3 regions of the Weizmannia acidilactici genome follow, and region 2 is predicted to be linked to each of the others. Evidence: riboswitches for the same ligand, from Rfam matches in the RefSeq annotation. Region 2 holds a riboswitch; each other region holds the start of a gene.
The links. Region 2 has a riboswitch for S-adenosylmethionine ahead of GBH70_RS10230 (methionine ABC transporter ATP-binding protein). Riboswitches for the same ligand answer to the same signal wherever they lie in the genome.
Positions count from the first base shown of each region.

Region 1 (4,539 bases), on a different contig from region 2:
ACGCCCTATATGAGATCCAGAAAAAATTAAAAAAATAGGTGGTGTTGTCCGCGATGGGGAAAATTGCCCAATTGGACGAGTGGCTTTCCAACAGGATTGCTGCCGGAGAAGTGGTGGAACGGCCAGCATCTGTTGTCAAGGAGTTGGTGGAAAACGCGATTGATGCACAAAGCACCGTGATTGAAATCGATGTGGAAGAAGCCGGCCTCCAGAAAATCCATGTCATCGACAACGGCACTGGCATTGAAGCGGATGATGTGGAGCTAGCATTTTCGCGCCATGCGACAAGTAAAATTAAAAACGAGCATGATTTATTCCGTATTCGTTCGCTTGGTTTCCGCGGTGAGGCACTGCCGAGCATTGCGTCCGTTGCTCGCGTGGAAATCGTAACGTCAACCGGTGAAGGGCCGGGCATAAAAGCCATAATAGAAGGAGGAAAATGGCTTTCTCACGAAACGGCGCCAAGCCGGAAAGGGACGGAAATGACAGTCACGGATTTATTTTTCAACACCCCGGCACGGCTAAAATATATGAAATCGATCCACACCGAGCTCGGCAATATTACCGATGTCGTCAATCGCCTGGCGCTTGCCCATCCGGAAGTGTCAATCCGCCTCCGCCATGGGGGGAAGATGCTTTTGCAGACAAATGGAAACGGCGATGTGCGCCAGGTGCTCGCTGCCATTTACGGGGTCAATATTGCAAAAAAGATGATTCCAATCCATGCGGAAACGCTTGATTTTGAACTCAACGGTTATATTGCCCTTCCGGAAATCACAAGGGCGTCGCGCAATTATATTTCTACGATGGTCAACGGCCGGTTCATAAAAAATTACCCGCTTGCCAAGGCGATTTTGGAAGGGTACCATACGCTGCTTCCGATCGGCCGTTATCCGATTGCGCTGCTTTCGGTGAGAATGGATCCGGTTCTCGTAGATGCCAATGTCCACCCTGCAAAGCTTGAAGTGCGTCTCAGCAAAGAAAAAGAGCTTTGCCAAATCATTTCGGAAACGATCAAAGCCGCATTTAAGAAGCAGGAATTGATCCCTACCGGCATGATCCGGGCAGCGGAGAAGCCAAAGCAGGAGCAGGTTTCATTCCGGCTTGACCATCTGCCGGAAAAAGAGGGGCCGAAAAATGTGGAAGCCCCCGTAAAACCAAGTTTTCCGATTTATTCGCATAAAGATGCTTTGCTGCCCGAACAAGAAATGAAAAAACTGTATATGCCGAACCCTGGACAAAGTCCGGAAACTCCTTCTCCGCTTTCAAAGCCGCCAGAGGATCCGGTTTTTCCGGAAACGGTCCGGGAAACGGATACGGCATTCGATTATAAAGAAGCAGAACAGACGATTGCCGTTGAGAATCCGGCGCCGCGCGTTCCGCCAATGTATCCGATCGGCCAGATGCACGGCACATATATTTTCGCGCAAAATGAAAACGGCCTGTACATCATTGACCAGCACGCCGCCCAGGAAAGGGTCAAATACGAATATTTCCGCGAAAAAGTGGGAGAGGTCAAAAAAGAACTGCAGGATATGCTTGTGCCACTGACGCTTGAATACTCGACGGACGAGGCGATTAAAATTCAGGAAAACCTTGATGCGCTGAAAGAAGTCGGCGTTTTTTTGGAACCGTTCGGGCATAACAGCTTTATCGTCCGTTCGCATCCGACATGGTTCCCGAAAAACGAGGAAAAAGAAGTCATTGAAGAAATGATTGAACAGGTCCTTTTGGTGAAAAAAGTGGATATCAAAAAATTGCGCGAAGAAGCGGCCATCATGATGAGCTGCAAAGGCTCGATTAAGGCAAACCGGCACTTGCGCAATGACGAAATCCAGGCGCTTCTGGACGCCCTCCGGATGTCGTCCGACCCGTTCACATGCCCGCACGGTCGCCCGATTATCATTCATTACTCGGTTTACGATCTTGAGAAGATGTTTAAGAGGGTGATGTAGTTTGAGCAAAATCCCCTTATGAAATTGGGGGAGGATATTAAATCGCACTTGACACATCGGATTAATATGCATATAATAAAACCAACATACATTTACATCGATTAACTTATCCAGAGAGGTGGAGGGATTGGCCCGATGAAACCTCAGCAACCGGCCTGCACGGCACGGTGCTAATTCCAATAAGCCTGAGGCTTTGAAGATAAGTTGAGGTGACATGCCCATTTGAAGAACCCCTCTTCTTATTTTTGAAGCGGGGTTTTATTTTTAAATAAAAGGAGCGATACAAATGGGCAATATAAAAGACAGGGAATTGGCAGCTGAAAAAAGGAGGAATGAACTGATTGACCGGCTGATTGCCTTCCATATTTATAAAAAAGGAGGGAAGCACCTGTTTGAACTCACGCTTCACGAACTTGAACAGGAATACCGGCATATCCAATCGCAGGTGCATCCCCACAGCGGCTGGGAATCGATCCATTGGAAACGGAAAAAATAAACCGGAAAGGTCATTTTAAATCCTGTTCCCTTAGGCGGTCAACCGTTCCATTTCAAAATAGGCGGCATTGAGCTGCCTGTGCGTTTCGGAAATTCCTTTTTCCTCCAAGGTATTTCCCGCGGATTTTATAATAAGAACGCGGGTTGAACCATTTATGCCCTTTTTCACAATCTCGCCTCCTTTCATTCAGCTGCCCATAGTGTTGCCGTAAAAACGGGAAATATCCGGCGGAAATGGAGACGTTTTAATCGGAGAACGAAGCATCTTTGCCTTTTTGGAGCATGTACAGCTGGTATTCATAAATGAGCTTGTCCAGGAGCTGGCTCTGGCGGATGGTTTCCGGGTGGTTAAAACCTTTTTGCACGGCAAATTGCATCATCTTTTTCCGGATTATGTTGATGTTGCGGGACAAATTAGAAGTTTTTTGGTTTGGTTTACGGTTGTTTTTTGGCATACAAACGTTCCTTTCCGGAAATATGGGGGGAAACAATTAAGCAAAAATTTTCACGGAGCGGGACAATCAGATCCGTTTTGGAGAATGTTTGCGGATTGGAAAGAGGCTATTCTTCGGATCGGCCGAGAGGAATTTCGTCATGATCGGGATGGATGACGCACCCAATCAAAAGAATATCTTCATAAATACTCTTTTTTACGCTTTCATATGGGCATTTCCGGTAATCATCCAGAAGGCGCCCCAATTCAATAATGAATAATAAGGTTTCTTCCTCTTTGACCATCTATCATAATACCTGCCTATCATTTGTGATCAACCCTTATTATATAGTATAAATGGACCAAATGTGAAGCAGGATTTTTGTATTATGGGAATTTTTACAAAAAAGTTTGGACGGCACCATTTTGGGGCACTTTTTCCAGCATTAACAGCCGCAACCCGAAAAGGCTGCTGCAGCTTGTTTAATTGGGCGGTCTTGTGGAGGTTCCTTGAATGGCCTCGTGTATGCTCCTCACTTCTTTAAATAGCGCATGCCGGTCCACTTTTAAGCTTTCGATGATTTCTTGTGGATCATTCCCGCTGCGGTGCATCTTCATGACTGTATCCAGATTTTTATGCCCCAGCTTGGCCAACGCCGATGCTAGAATAAGAAAGTGGCGGTCTTCTTCACGCCGAGCATATTTTTCAATATCTGCCCGGCTTCTTCCGTTATACTGGGCTAGATACCGGATGATGTTTTCTTTGTTTGCCGCATAAAAATGTTCTTTTGCCTCATGGTGTTCGGCCCGGATTTTTCCAACGTCCACGCCGAAGTGTGTAGCGGTTTCTTTCCATGATTTGTGTTTTTTATAGTATTGCAGGACTGCCTCCATTTTTTTGCCGCTATGTTCGGCGATGAAGGCGGCATGGTAAACCTCTTTTTTGGTGTATCCCTCCTGCAACCATTTCTGCATATTTTGAACCGGCGCCATTTGGTGATGGGTGTAAGGCTTTCCGCCGTGCTGGGCGTATGCGGAAGGTACGGCAAAAAATGCCAATATCAAAATAGCGGTCAAGCCTGTCCATGTTTGTTTTCTATTCATCTAAAAATACCCTCCTTTTTTTAATTTATGCCTGAATAGTTTTCCCTTTCCCCTGCTTTCTATGACCGCTGGAAGGAAATGAATAAAATTTATTCAGAAGGGGAAAATATATAAATGTTCTGTTTGAATGCTTTATGGTAGGATAAAGAAAGGGATGTTCCCTTTTCGGTTGCCGAGTTTCAGCAATTGGTGCGGGGAAAAATTTATCGAAATTGCATCCCGGGGCAAATTGCCCATGATTGTCGGCGGCACTGGGCTTTACATACAATCGGTTTTATATGATTATCGTTTTTCGGACATTTCCGGCGACGCTAAATACCGCAGGGAGCTGGAATTACTGGCGGAGCGGGAAGGGGCCGGGATGCTCTACAAGATGCTGGAAGAACTCGATCCGGAAACCGCCGGCAAGATCCATCCGCACAATGTAAGAAGAGTGATCTGGGCGCTGGAAATATACCATTTTTCCGGCAAAATGATGCATGAATACCGCAAGGAGCAAAAAGAGGAGATGTTGTATGATGCCGCTTTGGTCGGCCTCACACTGGAAAGGGA
Region 1 covers NZ_BKZR01000001.1:132,649-137,187, forward strand. The annotation lists gene mutS (DNA mismatch repair protein MutS) at 1-38, shown strand, start outside; gene mutL (DNA mismatch repair endonuclease MutL) at 54-1,955, shown strand; SAM riboswitch class I at 2,059-2,161, shown strand; gene GBH70_RS00655 (Fur-regulated basic protein FbpA) at 2,242-2,451, shown strand; gene GBH70_RS16570 (hypothetical protein) at 2,482-2,619, opposite strand; gene GBH70_RS00660 (aspartyl-phosphate phosphatase Spo0E family protein) at 2,696-2,905, opposite strand; gene GBH70_RS16575 (hypothetical protein) at 3,012-3,188, opposite strand; gene GBH70_RS00665 (hypothetical protein) at 3,367-3,987, opposite strand; partial or broken gene miaA (tRNA (adenosine(37)-N6)-dimethylallyltransferase MiaA) at 4,150-4,539, shown strand, end outside.
Region 1: linked by a shared signal. The riboswitch ahead of GBH70_RS00655 (Fur-regulated basic protein FbpA) and the one ahead of GBH70_RS10230 (methionine ABC transporter ATP-binding protein) in region 2 are both predicted to bind S-adenosylmethionine.

Region 2 (4,539 bases):
AGGACGATCAGTGTAACAACCGTAATAATCATGACCCCTGTTTGGAACTGGTTGTAGCCGTACGTAATCGCCAAATCGCCGACCCCGCCAGCCCCGACAGCCCCTGCCATCGCGGATGCACCGATCAGTCCGATTGTCGCAATCGTTAAATTCAGGACAATGGATGCCAAAGCTTCCGGAAGCAAAAACCTCCAAATGATCTGCCAAGGCGTTGCCCCCATGGACTGGGCGAGTTCAATTGTGCCTTTATCGACCTCCAGGAGGGAGCTTTCAACAAGCCGCCCGATATAAAAAGCCGTATACAGGACAAGCGGGACGATTGCTGCCGTTGTTCCGATCGCCGTTCCGACAATAAGGCGGGTAAACGGGATGATCGCGACAACTAAAATGATAAAAGGAATAGATCTGAAAATATTGATAATGACGTTTAAAATATTGAAAATCCATTTATTTTCCAAAATCCCGTTTTCCCGGGTAATAACGAGAATGACGCCGACTGGAATCCCGATGATAATAGAAATGATTAAGGATACAATGACCATGTATAGTGTTTGGTTAATTGCCGTGAAAAATTCCGGCCAAAACCATGACCAATCAAATGCCATTTTGTTCCACCTCCCTGATGATCGCGTCATGTTCCCGAATGTACTGGATGGCACGCTCTATCTCTTCACGATCGCCTTTCAGCTCAACAAGCAGATTTCCGAAAGGAATGCCCTGGAGTTCGGTGATCATGCCGTGGAGCACATTCAAATCAACGGAAAAATGTTTCGCGGTATTTGACAAAAGCGGCACATTGGTGGATGCCCCTTTAAACAGAATCCGATAGATGCCGTGCGGGTTTTCCTTGCTGCTCTCATCAATCAGTTTTTGCACCGACTTCGGGATCGAGTCATTGAGAACCGTTTTGACGAAGCTTCTCGCAATCTGTGTTTTCGGTTCTGTAAAAATATCGATGACAGGACCCTGCTCGACAATTTTCCCACCATCCAGCACCGCTACTTTATCGCAAACATCGCGGATGACATTCATCTCATGCGTGATCATTAAAATGGTGATGCCGAGCTCGTCGCGGACTTTCCGCAAAAGATCGAGCACTGCTTCGGTTGTGTTCGGGTCAAGGGCCGACGTTGCTTCATCGCAGAGCAGGATGTCCGGATCGGTTGCCAATGCGCGCGCGATACCAACCCTTTGCTTTTGGCCGCCCGATAATTGTTCCGGATAATGGTTCATTCTGTCTTCCAAACCGACAAAAGATAATAACTCGGTCACTTTCGCTTTGATTTCTTCCTTCGGGCGGTGTTCAAGCACAAGCGGCATGGCCACGTTTTGGAAAATCGTCTTCGATTGGAGCAAGTTAAACTGCTGGAAAATCATCCCGATTTTTTTTCGCTGATTCCGCAGTTCTTTCGGTGAAAGGGCGAGAAGGTCAACCCCGTTAATCAGGACTTTTCCTGATGTCGGCCGTTCCAAAAGGTTCACGCATCTGATGAGCGTACTTTTTCCGGCACCGCTGTATCCGACTACGCCGAAAATTTCCCCTTTTTCAACGCGCAGGTTGATACCCTTTAAAGCCTCGACCTTTTTCTCCTTTCCTTTGCCATACACTTTATGAATATCATCTAATACCAGCATGTGAAAATCTCCTTTTGTAAGCTTCAGGCAAAAAAAAACCACTTTCATTCGAAAGAGGTTTGCCGTAAAAGTGACTTATCTTTCAGAATGAAACATTCTGCAGGAATTAGCACCTTTCAAAGCAGCTTTGAAGGTTGCTGGACGTCATTGGGCCTGTCCCTCAGTCTCTCTTGATAAGTTATTCATTTGTTATACTTTAAATATTAGTGGACGACTAGGGATTTGTCAATTCATATTTTATATTTTTTCTTTACATCATTTTTCCAAAAATCAAACGAGTTGAAATGAAGCCCGGTTCCCCCGCCATTCCACATGGATTTCATGTTCAAAGAAGCGGGAGAGCGATGTTTTTTCAATCATATCGGAAGTGTCCCCCTGTTGAAACACTTCCCCGCGCCTGAGCAGCAAAGTCTTTTGGAATACCGGCGAAATTTCCTCCGGATGGTGCGTTACGTAAATCAATGCCGGCCCGTTTGGATCACCAGCCAGCTCTTCAACGCTTTTCAGCAGGATTTCCCGGGCAAACAGATCCAGCCCGTTGCAAGGCTCGTCCAAAATCAGGATGCGCGGCTCCGCCATTAACGCGCGTGCAATCAGCAGTTTCTGCCTTTCCCCCTGCGAGCATTGTTCATACGGGCTGTCCGCAAGACCAACGCAATTTAATTTTTCCATCAGGTGGATGGCCTTGTCTTCGTCTTCTTTGGTAAATTCCTCATACAATCCAATTGAGGCATACTTCCCGCTGATGACGACATGGCGGGCAAGCTGGGTGCGCGGAATCCTTTCCTGAATCGACGAACTCACCCAGCCGATCGATTTTCTTAGCTCCGGCAGGCTTGTTTTTCCGAATGTCTGCCCGAGCACCCGGATGCTGCCGGTTGTCGGCCAGATATATCCGTTGATCATATTGAGCAAAGTCGTTTTTCCGGAACCGTTTAAACCAAGGACAGCCCAGTGTTCCCCTTTTTGGATGGTCCAGTTAATATCCGAAAGCAGTTTTTTGCCGTCCCGCATAAAACTTACCCCAGAAAGTTCAATGATGTTTTCCATCTTTGCCATCCCCTTTTTTTAATTTTCATTATAGTACTATTTCTTAAAATGAAAAGGGGCTACCCTTAAAGTCAATCATTGACTCTGGGGCGCCCTTTTTCATACAAGACAGCGTGGAAAACCCTTTTCATTTATTCATGCTGGCCAGAAAGTCTCCAAGCAGATCTTCCAGGTCCTCTTCTTTTTCCGGTTCTTCCGCGGCAGCCTGTTCCTGCACCGCCGTCCTCCAGTCGAAAGCATCGAGATCATCCTGTACCGTGCCGGGGGCAGCAGCGTTCGCTGTTTCCGTCTTATCCGGCGCCCCTATTTCCGGGAGGTCTTCCTGCAAATACAGGGCTTCGTCAATATTTGTCGATTTGCTTGCCAACGCGGCAAACAGCGACGTCACCCGTAGTGGATCCTGGATCAGCTGGTAGACGATGCTGCCCAACATCGCTTCCGAGTGTTCATGCTTGAGCCAGTCATGCTGGGCTTTCGACAGCTTCCGGGGAAGCGGGATCGTGATCGTTTCTTTTTCTTTTACCAGCGATTGGTTGATGCCTTGTACCACGTATTCGGCAATTTTTCTTGAAAAATTCCTTCTTTCTTTTTCTTTCAGCTTTTGGAGTTCCCTTAAAATATGGTCGGGTGTGTCCGAGGGGATCCGGAAAGCAATCGTCTGTCCCCTCTTCATCTCACTTTGTTTTTCCATGCCTTTTCACCTTATTTGGATTCGACAGGTTTCTTTCCTTTGTCTTCCGGTTTAATGTTTTTCCTCACATAATCCGAAATTAATTTGTAGTAGGCATTCGCCATCATCCAAATGCTTTCTTTTTCGTCTTCAAAGAAATCGATGTTGTACCCATCCAAATTGTTGTTTAACGTTTTTAAATAATCTTTAAGGACAACGGAACCGCCACCGACAAAATAGCAAATTTCCGTTTGCGAGTTTTTCTGCCAGACATTCCGGAGCAAGCGGTACTGTTTTTTGGCAAGGTCAAACAGGACGCGGTCGGTAATATCATGGACGCTTGTCCGGCTGCCTTTTACCATGATATGATTGCGGTCATGCTTTTTCGTGATAATGTCCACCACATCACGCCGGCTGTCCAATTCAACCCCGTATTTCACCCGGATTTCTTCGCGGATTTGCTCAAGCGCTTCCGAAACGCCGAGGTTAAATCCCTGCGCCCGGTCATCATCGACCGTCCTGTTTTTGATCACGGCAATATCTGTCGACAATCCGCCGATATCCTGGATTAAGATCCGTTTATCAATGAGATCCCGGTTGATAATATTTAAATCATTATCCATGACAAGGTTGATGAATGCCGCAAAACCTTCCGGGTAGACTTTTACTTCATCAAATTTAAGATTTACTTTTAATCCCTGGTACTTTGGCGTCACGAGAAACTCCACCTGATGGACAGATCCGAGCAGCTGCGACCGGTAGCCCGCATCTTTCCCTTCTTTCACTTCGCGGAGCGGCAGGCCTGTCCCGAGGGTATAACTGGCATCAATGACATTTTTGTTTTTTGTAAAAACTTTTGCATTTTCTTCCCTTACAGCATCAAGCGCCAGGCTTGTAAAGAGCATGACGAGCGTCTGGTCTTCTTCCGATTTGCTGCTGCCCGGGTCAAGTTCTGTTGCATTATCACTTTTTGTCGCAAGCTCCCCGACACGGTAAATTACATTATTTTCTTTCAAGGCAGGGGAGTGGACTTTCACATGGATGCCTTCGAGCGGATTTTTGTTGTCCAATTCCTCTATGCCGATCACCGGCCGGTCTTCAATATCTCTAGCAATTACGTTCGGAATATTGAGTTCATATTCCAGTTTTCCAAAAATCGCCTTTAAAGAATCGTTGCCCACATC
Region 2 covers NZ_BKZR01000025.1:4,067-8,605, reverse strand. The annotation lists gene GBH70_RS10235 (methionine ABC transporter permease) at 1-605, opposite strand, end outside; gene GBH70_RS10230 (methionine ABC transporter ATP-binding protein) at 595-1,635, opposite strand; SAM riboswitch class I at 1,708-1,815, opposite strand; gene GBH70_RS10225 (ABC transporter ATP-binding protein) at 1,906-2,685, opposite strand; gene GBH70_RS10220 (hypothetical protein) at 2,813-3,376, opposite strand; gene GBH70_RS10215 (ParM/StbA family protein) at 3,388-4,539, opposite strand, start outside.

Region 3 (4,539 bases), on a different contig from region 2:
TATTCCCCGTGTTTCACAGTGCGGGCAAATGTCTCAATTTCCTCCGGAGGAAACAGCAGATCATGCTCGAAACTGTATGCAAACACTTCCGCTTTGTATCGTGCCGCCGCCTTTTTCCATCCGCCGCGTCCGACACCGATATCATGGGTATTCATCGCGCGCAGCAAATACAAATAACTATTTGCGTCAAAACGGGCGGACAGTTTTTTTCCCTGGTATCTCAAATAGGAAGCCGTCTCAAATACCGACACCCCGTTTTTCGTTTCTTTGACTGCCCGACCGAACCTGTTTTTAAACAAAGCGGCACTGCGGTACGTGACCATGCCGGCCATGCGCGCAATCTCAAGCCCCTTGACTTCCGCTGAAGACCGGTAATGCCCGTTTTTCCATGCCGGATCGTTTTCAATTGCAGCAATGCCGATTTCATTGAATGCAATGCCGTAATCGCTGTAATACGGGGTTGAAGCGAGCACAAAAATCTGCTCCATATCATCCGGGTATAAAAGCCCCCATTCGAGTGCCTGCATCCCACCGAGCGATCCGCCGATCACCGCTTTGATTTTCCCGATTCCGAGTTTGTCGAGTGCTTTCCGCTCCGCATGCACCATATCACGGATCGTAATGGCCGGGAAATCCATCCGGTAAGGCTTTGAGGTTTCCGGGTTCATCGATTGCGGGCCGGTACTGCCGTAACAGCCGCCGATCACATTAAACGTAATCATCTGGTATTTTTCCGTGTCAACCGGCCTGCCCCTACCGATCAATCCGCCCCACCAGCCGGGTTCTTGATCAGTCCCGACCGCATACTGGCTGCCGGTTAAGGCATGGCATATTAAAAGAACCGGCGCGTCCAAAGGGCCACGCCGTTCATATGCCAATTCTGCATGAGGGATCTTTTTTCCGCTTTCCAGCACCAACGTACCGATTTCTACCTTTTTCACTTTCTTCCCCCCATACAGTACATTTTTTGTCATTGTGCTGTAACTGCCGTTGCTTTTCGTATTGCCTGATCTAGGTCGGCCGTTATATCTTCAACTGCTTCCAGGCCGACAGACAAGCGGATCAAGTCTTCCGTTACGCCCGATTTTTTCAGTTCTTCGTCGCTCAGCTGCGAATGCGTGGTTGTTGCCGGGTGAATGATGAGCGATTTGGCATCGCCGACATTGGCAACATGCGACCACAGTTTAATATTGTCGATCACTTTTCTGCCTGCTTCCCGGCCGCCTTTAACCCCGAAGTTGACAATCGAACCGAAACCGCCTTTTAAATATTTTTTCGCCAGTTCATGTGAAGGATGATCTTTCAGCCCAGGGTAGTTCACCCAAGCAACGTCCGGATGGTTTTGCAGGAACTTCGCCACTTTCAAAGCATTTTCGTTATGCCTTTCGACACGCAGATGCAGCGTTTCGAGCCCTTGCAGGAACAGGAATGCGTTATCCGGGCTTAATGTCGGGCCGAAATCGCGCAGCAATTGGACGCGGAGTTTCGTAGCAAAAGCTGCCTCCGCCGTATCGACGCCGTAACGCAATCCGTGGTAGCTCGGATCCGGTTCGCTGAAGTCCGGGAATTTTTCCGTATTCCAGTCAAAATGGCCGCCGTCGACCGCAACGCCACCGATTGCCGTGCCGTGGCCGCCGATCCATTTTGTGGCGGAGTGGACGACAATATCCGCCCCCCATTTGATCGGGTTGCACAAGTATGGGGATGCGAATGTATTGTCTACAATTAATGGAATCCCGTTTTCATGGGCAATTTCCGCCACTTTTTCGATATCCAGCACCTGCAGGCTCGGGTTGCCGATAATTTCTGCGTACAATGCTTTCGTTTTCGGGGTAATGGCATTCCTGAACGCTTCAGGATCAGAACCGTCGACAAATTTGACATTGATGCCGTATTTCGGCAGCGTGACGGAGAACAAATTGTACGTGCCGCCGTACAGGTTGCTGGCCGAAACAATTTCATCCCCTGCCCGCACAATGTTTAAAATTGAAAATGCGATCGCCGCCGCGCCGGATGAAAAGGAAACCGCCGCCGTGCCGCCTTCAAGCTGCGCCACGCGTTTTTCAAATACATCCAGAGTCGGGTTGCCGATCCGTGTATAGATAAAGCCTTCTTGCGTTAAATTGAAGACGCCCTGCGCGTAATCCGTATCTTTAAAAACGTAAGAGGTCGTTCTATATACAGGTACCGCGCGCGAACCTGTGGCCGGGTCCGGTTCCTGTCCTCCGTGCAATAATAAAGTTTCAGGGCGTAAAGATTCTTCTGTCATTTACAATTCCTCCTACTATAGTAAAATTTGCCTAGGAAAAGATAAAAAACAATTCCGACAAGACAAGGCACTTTTTTAGAAGAGGAATAGAAAAACCCTCTTCATAAGGAAGAGGGCTACGTTATGTAAGTTCCTCCCCTTATCTTTCAGACGAATGTCTGTAGGAATTAGCACCTTTTCAAGCATATGCCTGAAGGTTGCCGGGCTTCGCAGGGCCTAGTCCCTCCGCCGCTCTTGATAAGAGTGTTTCAATTAAAATTATGAAAATTTTTAAATGACTCATTGGTAAAAATTATAGATTACAATTTCTGAATCGTCAACCCATTTTTTCAATTTTTCTTTTCGATCATGCGGGGGGGATGTTTCCGCCCCTTGCACACTTTTACAAAATTGGCGATAACAGGCGGGAGATCGATTCTTTGAAACGGATCACAAGCGGGCGTTTCTGATAATCTTGCAGCGTCAGTTCGGTTGAATCCGCCATATCTTTTCTGAAAATGTGGGAGAGCCTGCCCGAAAGCTTGCGGTCGTACAGCACAGCATTCACTTCGAAATTCAGGCGGAAGCTGCGTACATCAATATTGGCCGTCCCGACAGAGGAAATTTTCCCATCCACCACAATCATTTTTGCATGGATAAAACCATTTTGGTAAATGTACACTTTCACGCCAGTTTTTAAAAGCTGACCGATATTCGAAAGCGTCGCCCAATATACAAACATATGGTCAGGCTTGTTCGGGATCATGATCCGGACATCAACCCCGGATAAGGCCGCAAGCTTCAGCGCGTTCAGCAAACTGTCATCTGGAATAAAATAAGGCGTTTGCAAATAAATATATTTTTTGGCGGAATTGATCATTTTGATATAACTGTTTTTGATTTGCTCCCATTCGGAATCGGGGCCGCTTGAGACAATTTGGATATCCGTTTCCCCTTGCGGCTCGATCACCGGAAAGTACCGTTCTTCATTTTTAATATCGTTCGGCGACGCCTGGTTCCAGTCTAAAATGAACCGGGTCTGCATCCCATAAACGGCGCTACCTTCAATTCTCAAGTGGGTGTCGCGCCAATAGCCGAATTTTTTGTCCAGCCCCAAATATTCGTCTCCGACATTAAAGCCGCCGATGTACCCGATGCGGCCGTCAATGATCGCCAGTTTCCGGTGGTTCCTGAAATTGACGCGCAAATTGATGAGCGGAATGCGCGCCGGGAAGAATGCCGCCACTTCGCCGCCTGCCTCGACAAGCGGCCGGAAAAAACTGCGGCGGAACAGCATCCGCGATCCCATATCATCGTAAAGCAGCCGCACCTTTACGCCTTCTTTTGCTTTTTCGGTAAGCAGTTCGATCATTTCATTTCCAAGGCGGTCGTTGCGGAAAATGTAATAAACGAGGTGGATGCTGTCCTTTGCCTTCCGGATGTCTTCAAACAATGCCAGAAATTTTTCCTTACCGTCTGTAAAAATATCGACGTGGTTATCCTGGGAGAGAATCGCACCGTCATTCACCAGCAGCATGTAAACAAGGTCTTTGTACTGCACCGTCCGTTCATCATGAAATGGGAAACGGTTCTCCCGCAAAAGTTCAATTTGCTGTTGGGCAATTTCTTTAATCCCAATTTTTTCCTGAACTTTCCAATCGAATATTTTACGCCGGCTTAAATTCTGCCCGAAAACTAAATAGAGTACAAATCCAGCGATCGGAATGAATAAAAGCACCAGCAACCACGCCCAAGTTGCTCCGACATCCCGCCGTTCAAGGAAAATAACGGTTCCCGCCAGGATAAAGTTTAAAAGAAATAAAATCACCAATAATACCGTTACAATCATTATGTTCTCCTTTTCATGCACCCTTCTTCGTTTTTGCCGTGTCTGCCGCCGTTCCGCCTTTTGGAAAATGCCGGCGTACGGAAGGCGGCTGCGGGGCGGATGCCCAAATCGTTTATTGTTTGATGTAGCGGGAAAAATGACAATTGTATCATACCATAATATTTGTTCCTGACCCACGTAAATGCACTTTTATTTTCATGTACTTTTCTTCCACCACTAAAAAAGAACCGCACCCATTGGATGCAGTTCTTTTTCCGGCTCTCTAATACACCGCGGCATCAAGAGCCTTTTATTAAAAATTGATAAAGTTTCTCGGATTTTGGGCGCCATTATGCGGTGGCGGAGTCCAGCGGCCATTATAAATTTCAAAGTGAAGGTGTGGCCCCGTAGATTCGCCTGTATTGCCCATTACGCCGATCTGCTGACCTTTGCTGACTGACTG
Region 3 covers NZ_BKZR01000009.1:33,370-37,908, forward strand. The annotation lists gene metX (homoserine O-acetyltransferase MetX) at 1-941, opposite strand, end outside; gene GBH70_RS04905 (O-acetylhomoserine aminocarboxypropyltransferase/cysteine synthase family protein) at 971-2,269, opposite strand; SAM riboswitch class I at 2,406-2,513, opposite strand; gene cls (cardiolipin synthase) at 2,652-4,100, opposite strand; gene GBH70_RS04915 (murein hydrolase activator EnvC family protein) at 4,390-4,539, opposite strand, start outside.
Region 3: linked by a shared signal. The riboswitch ahead of GBH70_RS04905 (O-acetylhomoserine aminocarboxypropyltransferase/cysteine synthase family protein) and the one ahead of GBH70_RS10230 (methionine ABC transporter ATP-binding protein) in region 2 are both predicted to bind S-adenosylmethionine.